Regions from separate parts of the Paenibacillus sp. FSL W7-1287 genome, predicted to be linked through region 1. Evidence: riboswitches for the same ligand, from Rfam matches in the RefSeq annotation. Region 1 holds a riboswitch; each other region holds the start of a gene.
The links. Region 1 has a riboswitch for thiamine pyrophosphate ahead of tenA (thiaminase II). Riboswitches for the same ligand answer to the same signal wherever they lie in the genome.

Region 1 (2,272 bases):
TCTTCCAAGCAGCTCCATCGCTCGCCGCTTTAGTGCTATAAACTCACGATCGAGCACGATATCGTAGGAGCGAGGACGCGGTAAATCTATCACAATCTCATGCAGCATGCTTACTGGTGAGCTTGCTGCTACGAGCACTCGATCAGCAAGCAAGATAGCCTCATCAATATCATGTGTAATGAATAATATCGTTTTGCGATGCTGCTCCCATACTTGAAGCAACCATTCCTGCATCTGAATTCGTACCATCGCGTCCAAAGCACTAAACGGCTCATCTAGCAGCAGCATCGAGCTTCCACCAAGCATCGATCGCAAAAAGGATACTCGCTGTCGCATCCCACCCGACAGCTCATGCGGATAGCTGTTCTCTGTGCCAGCTAAACCAAACTGCGGTAGCAGCTCTAAAGCTTGTTGCCTTGCTTTATGCTTGCTTACTCCTGACAACTCCAGGCCAAGCACTGCATTATCGAGCACAGTACGCCACGGCATTAAGCTGTCACGCTGCGGCATATAGCCTATTCGCATGCTACGACCAATTGCTTTCTCAGTCTTTTCAGCCTCTTCAGCTCCAATATGAAGTACACCAGCTATTGGCTGCAGCTGACCTGTAAGTAATCGAAACAATGTCGTCTTACCGATTCCACTCGGTGCAAGCAGTGCTACAAACTCTCCAGTCGGAATAGCTAAATCTAGTCCGTCAAACAGCAGCTTATCCTCAGTAAAACCGTATACGAGTCCCTCAACGACAAGGGCGTATTGTTCTATCGTCTGCTTAGCTTTGTTCAAACCGGCCATTCCTCCTGGCGATAAGCCATATCCCAGAACAAATATTCAAACTTTGAGGCGGTTACAAAGTGACGCTCTAATCGTGCAAGCTCTCGTTCTGGTAAGCCCTCAGCCAGCTCATTCATCAGAGCGATTGTCCAATCAGTCAACTCTCCAAACTCCTTAGAGCTATACATTAGTACCCATTCCCGATAAAGGGGATGCTCAAGAGCTTCAGGAATTTCAGCAAATCTGCATCCAGCCTCTCGGTAGCTCCACATACATGGCAAAAGCGCAGCAACTACGTCCGCTAGCGTTCCTTGTGCTGCAGCCTCGAGCATATATTTCGTATAGGCAATTAGTGTTGGGGATGGAGTCGTTAACTCTAGCTCTTCACGACTAATGCCAAATCGCTCTGCGTACTGACGATGCAGCTCCATCTCTACATGCAAAGTCGAGTGTAACAGCTCAGACATTTTGCCGATGGTTGCTAGATCTTGAGCTTTTATGCTGCCATAAGCAAACATCTTCGAATATTCGATTAGATACACATAATCCTGCTTCATGTAGTAAATAAAGCGCTGTGGGTCAAGCGTTCCATTGCTAAGCTCGGTGAGAAATGGGTGGCGGTGGCTTTGCTCCCAAATTCCACCTGCTGCAGCATACAGTCTTTCACTAAATCTTGTCATCTACTTTTCCTCCTTTAATTGGAAATATTGGCGTATTTAAGCACAAAAAAAACCATTCGAGAACTTTAAAGTACACGAATGGTTACAATTCGATAAAATTCTCTACGCCAGCATTACCTGGATCAGATTAACGGTCAGAAACATACGGTTTCTATCTCAGCCGGACTTTATCCAGCACCCGTGTATCAATATGAAGTTAACAATACTATAAATGATGTGTTAGATATTGGCAACAGCTTAAAAAAAATTTATGTCTATTGACTCTAGCAATCGGCACTTCTTGACGAGCTAGGAGCGCTAACTATACTGTTATACTCTCACTAATCCTGCTCATGCTCCTGTTTGTGTTCTAGCTCTAGTTCTATATCCTTTATCGCTAATCTTCCTAGCATCGACAGCACTGCATCCTCCATAGGGGGATTATGTAAGCCAAAACGCACATCACGATACATGCGTTGCAATGGGTGATCAAGCGCTAAGCTATGTGCTCCTACTATCCGCATCGCCTTATCAACAACCGAAAGCGCGGTTTGTATGGCAGTCACTTTAACCGCATTGAGCTCGATACTAAGCTGCTCAGGTGGAAGCACCTTCTGATCCCATCTCGCTGCTACGCTATACATAAAATGTCTCGCTGTTTGCAGCTCTAGCTCAATTTGACCAAGCTGCTGCACGATATGAGGAACATGGATAATTGAGGTTGAGAGTGAGTTCGGCTGGTAGCTATATGCGAACTTAATCGCTTCTTTCCTTGCAGCTAGTGCAATGCCGAGATAACAAGCTGGAATATGCAACAGATGTGGAGCGGCCAGCTGGGC
Region 2 (2,272 bases), 1.5 Mb from region 1:
GATTTAACACTACGACACGATCAAACCAGTCGAGAATACCGTCAATATGATGCTCAACGACAATGACGGTATGCTGCGCTAACGTGCTACGGATCGTTTCCCATATATATTGCTTGCCCTCAGGATCTAGCAGGGCAGAAGGCTCATCAAGAAATACAACATCCGGCTTAAGAAGCAATACCGCCGCAAGAGCAAGACGCTGCTTCATCCCTTGTGACAGCTCTGCAATCGGAGTATGTAGCTTGGGCAAGTGCAACTGGACATGCTCCAGAGCTTCCTCAATGAGCTGCTTCATCTGCTCTTGTGGGATTTGTTGATTTTCAAGGACAAACGCAAGCTCCTCATCGACATAGCTCATGCAGAATTGCGTGTCTGGGTCTTGAAAGACAAAGCCCCAGCTCTCTGGCTTTGTAATTTGCTCTGCCAGCAGTGGGATTTGGACTGCTCCCGGTATAATGCCGCTAATAATTTGTAAAAGCGTAGACTTGCCACAGCCGCTAGGTCCAAGCAGCAGTAGTTTTTGACCATGAGGGATGGAAAGGGTGAGATCGTTGAATATAAGCTGCTTTTCCCCACTGTACTTGGCTCTCAGCTTCGTAACACCTATCGCTTTATTCGTCATCCGTTAAACTCCTTCTTTACTGCTTAAGGTTGTCAATTTCTGAATAGTCAATTGGGCGAATTAACGAAGTGACCTTCGTTTTTTCTAGCGCAAGCACGATATAGTAGGCGAAGATCCCTGTAAAGATAAAGGCGCTAATGACACGTAATCCGTACTTCACGATTAATGCCCATGTTTCCAATTCAGCGTAACCATAGCTTAGATCTAGCAGGAAGCCGCCAACGCAGGACATGATGCCTGCTAATCCTGCAACTGCAATTGAAAATTTGCGATATCGGAATGCTAGGAAGACGAGCTCAGCTCCAAGACCTTGAATTAATCCGTACATTAGAACCTCAAAACCGTTACCGACTAACGCGGATAGACTTGCACCTGCAACACTTGCCAATAGCGCTGCCCCAGGCTTGCGAATAAGAAGAGCAGCAAATGGACCGACCATAAACCACATACCATAAATTAATTGACGCAGCGTTGGCAATAACGGCTTCACTACGCTGTATAGATCGTCCCAAAACTTCATGATTACTCCAAATACGATACCTATCACTATAATGACAACGATGTCTACTAAACTAAGTTTTTTCATGTTTTGACTCCTCCAACATTGTTTTGTATGCACAAAAAAACCGTCTGGATATACGCAGACGGTCAGAAAATCCCTCTTTTTCTAAACACCCATTCTCTACGCTGGTATTATCCAGTTCAGATCAACGGTCAGTAGCGGGGTAATAGCTACTATCTCAGCCTGTTTCCACAAGCACCCGGACGGTTTATATGCAACTGTGATCTAATGTACTATACATTTCCAAACTTGACAACTGTATATTAAGAAATTGTAAAGGTTGAGGAATATTTATAGCTCGTCGGGATGGCGGAAATTAGCCATCTGCTCTAACAGCTCGTGAGGCTGCTCCGCGACAAGATTAAGTGCAGCGTAGCGTCCTTTTAAGAATTGCTCCTGTACCATATGATCAAACAGATGGATTAGCGGGTTGTAGTAGCCTTTAACATTCAATAGACCGCATGGCTTTTTGTGCAGCCCAATTTGACTCCATGTAATGACTTCAAAGTACTCCTCCATTGTCCCAGCACCGCCAGGCATAGCAATAAAGCCGTCTGATAGATCCATCATTTGATGCTTACGCTCATGCATTGAATCAACCTTAATGAGCTTGGTAAGCTGCTCGTGGGCAATTTCTCGATGTGCCAGATGATGAGGGATTATGCCGATAACCTCTCCGCCAGCTTTTAACACAGCATCTGCAACCGCCCCCATCAAGCCCGTGCGCGAGCCACCATAGACGAGACCGATGCCACGTTGAGCAAGCTCATTACCTAATGCAATAGCAGCTTGTTCATAGTCAGAAGAAGCTCCAATACTGGAACCACAGTATACAGCAATACGTTTCATAGCAACTCTCCATTCTACATTAGGATAGGTTTAGTATAATTTTTCCAAAAGACATAAGCAAGCAGGAGTAAATGTGGATACTGTAAAGCATGCGGCAGAATAAGCTTGGGCCATTTAATGCAATGTGTAGTGCGTGTTTAACCTTATGCGCTTGGACTTGTCAACATTCAAACATATTACTTCGTCTACGTTGTTAGGACTAAGATCAGGACGTTAAGTCTTGCAGGATGGAGAACGTC
Region 3 (2,272 bases), 1.2 Mb from region 1:
GCCTTTGGCGTGTTTCACTTATTCTGGTAAAAACTCATTAGTAAATGCCGCTTCAGCTTCAAGCTCACCCTCTAGCAAGCCATTGCTGTACATCCAGTCAGCATATCCTTGCCATACGGACAGCTTCTGCTCACCCCAGCGTGGTGCATCGTCCTGATAGCGTGGGCTTAGCCATTGCTGACTTGCTTTAACAAGCTCTGCATTAAGATCTGGTTCTGCTGCAATCAATACATCTGCCGCCTCCTCTGGGTGCTCGATGCTGTACTGATATCCCTTTGCTACTGCTGCGACAAAGCTACGAACGAGCTCAGGGTCTTCCTTAATCATCGCTTCACCCGTTACAAGCACTGGCGTATAATAATCTAAATTTTCATTATAATCCTTCATATAGATCATATTAAGATCTACCCCTCGCAGCTCTGCTTCAATCCCTGTCCAAGCGTAGAAGATCCAAGCAAAATCTATATCTCGCTCAACCGCTGCAAAGAAATCACTATTGCCCATATTCACAATATCCATTTTGCTATAATCAGCATCTGCTGCAAGCATTAAGGACTCGATTGTGGCTTGCTCAATCGGAGAGCCCCATCCGCCATAGCGCATCCCTTCAAATTCCTTCGGTGTTACAATGCCTTTATCCTTAGGCGATGCAAAGCCTGAGGTGTTATGCTGAATAATGGCCGCAAGCGACACAACTGGTAAACCAGCGATGCGTGATAGCGTCACATTTTCCTGATAGCTTACACCAAACTCTACATTTCCCGCTGCAACATGTGCGTCTGCTCCACCATCTGCTGGAGCAATAATTTCCACCTCTAAGCCCTGCTCTGCAAAGTATCCTAGGTCACGAGCTGCATACAGTCCGGTATGGTTTGTATTTGGCGTATAATCCAGCATAAGCTGTACCTTGCGCAGCTTTTCCTCTGAGGCTGCTTCATTCCCCTTTGCTGCATTCTCCGCATTTCCTGCATTCCCCGTATTACCGCATGCTGTAAGCATCGCTAGCAGCACAACCATAACGAGCCATTTGGTGCTTTGAATTTTCATAGCTTTTCTCTCCATCTCTTTTTCTTTTTCTTTTTAGATTGACCATTTTGACACGCTGATCATCATAGGTATTAAAAAGACACCCTTCGCGTAGAGGAAGGATGCCTTGCAGCAACGTCATTACCCTGCTATGAAACAGCTTGCCCGCTGTTCAAACGTTCATACAGGTTAATTGATCGTTTTCGATGCCCGAATATGTATCTGCTCTGCTGCAGAGCACAAAAAAACCGGGCATAGAAACGTGGCCGGTTAATGTTATGGCACATTTCCTACGCTGGAATTATCCAGATCAGGTACGGTCGAGAACAGAACAGTTCTCCTCTCAGCCAAGTTCATCTTAGCTCCCGAAGTGTCGTATTCAATTGGTTAATCTATTGTTTATTATAGCAAACGGTTATTCATTTGGATAGCCCTGCTCATGATGAACACGTCTAGCATTGTAAGCTGCGTCTAAACATAGGGGTATACAGGCACATTCATTCCACGTGTCTAGCACTTTTCTTATGGTTGACTAATAGACTATACAAGACTATACAAGACTTTGATAAAGGGTGATGTTGTTGATTACGATTAGTTTATGTATGATCGTGAAAAATGAAGAAGATGTGATTGCTCGCTGTCTCAATAGCGTGAAGGAGGCTATTGACGAGATCATCATTGTGGATACAGGCTCAACAGACCGGACGAAAGAGATTGCTACCTCGCTCGGTGCAAAAGTGTATGACTTTGAATGGATTAATCATTTTGCAGCTGCTCGTAATTTCAGCTTTCAGCAAGCAACCAGTGACTATATCATGTGGCTTGATGCGGATGATGTACTGATGCCAGAGGATCTTGCCCGCTTACTTGAGCTGAAGCAGCGCGAGCCTTTTAACTACGATACCGTTACGATGAAGTACAATCTTGCCTTTGATGAGAATGGCAAACCTACCTACAGCTATCGCCGCAATCGCCTCGTTAAACGCTCCATGAATTTTGAGTGGATTGGTCCAGTACATGAATATTTATCTGTATACGGCTCCAGCTTCCACTCAGACATTGCTGTAACGCACCGGAAGGAACGTCATGCGTCCAATCGTAATCTCGATATTTACTTAGCTCGATTGGAGCAAGGAGAAGAATTTACGCCACGTGATCAATTTTACTTTGCAAATGAGCTGCGCGACCATGCCCGTTACGAAGAAGCCATTCAATGGTACGATCTGTTTCTTGAAGGAAAAAAGGG

Region 2: another riboswitch for thiamine pyrophosphate. It lies ahead of NSQ99_RS13640 (ECF transporter S component); the one in region 1 lies ahead of tenA (thiaminase II).
Region 3: another riboswitch for thiamine pyrophosphate. It lies ahead of NSQ99_RS12095 (ABC transporter substrate-binding protein); the one in region 1 lies ahead of tenA (thiaminase II).

What each region holds. Positions count from the first base shown of each region.
Region 1 covers NZ_JBBORD010000001.1:1,467,189-1,469,460, reverse strand. The annotation lists gene NSQ99_RS06630 (ABC transporter ATP-binding protein) at 1-795, opposite strand, end outside; gene tenA (thiaminase II) at 783-1,454, opposite strand; TPP riboswitch at 1,537-1,646, opposite strand; gene NSQ99_RS06620 (acyl-CoA dehydrogenase family protein) at 1,775-2,272, opposite strand, start outside.
Region 2 covers NZ_JBBORD010000001.1:2,993,323-2,995,594, reverse strand. The annotation lists gene NSQ99_RS13645 (ABC transporter ATP-binding protein) at 1-622, opposite strand, end outside; gene NSQ99_RS13640 (ECF transporter S component) at 639-1,208, opposite strand; TPP riboswitch at 1,285-1,397, opposite strand; gene NSQ99_RS13635 (LOG family protein) at 1,476-2,033, opposite strand.
Region 3 covers NZ_JBBORD010000001.1:2,639,729-2,642,000, forward strand. The annotation lists gene NSQ99_RS12095 (ABC transporter substrate-binding protein) at 19-1,047, opposite strand; TPP riboswitch at 1,296-1,405, opposite strand; gene NSQ99_RS12100 (glycosyltransferase) at 1,629-2,272, shown strand, end outside.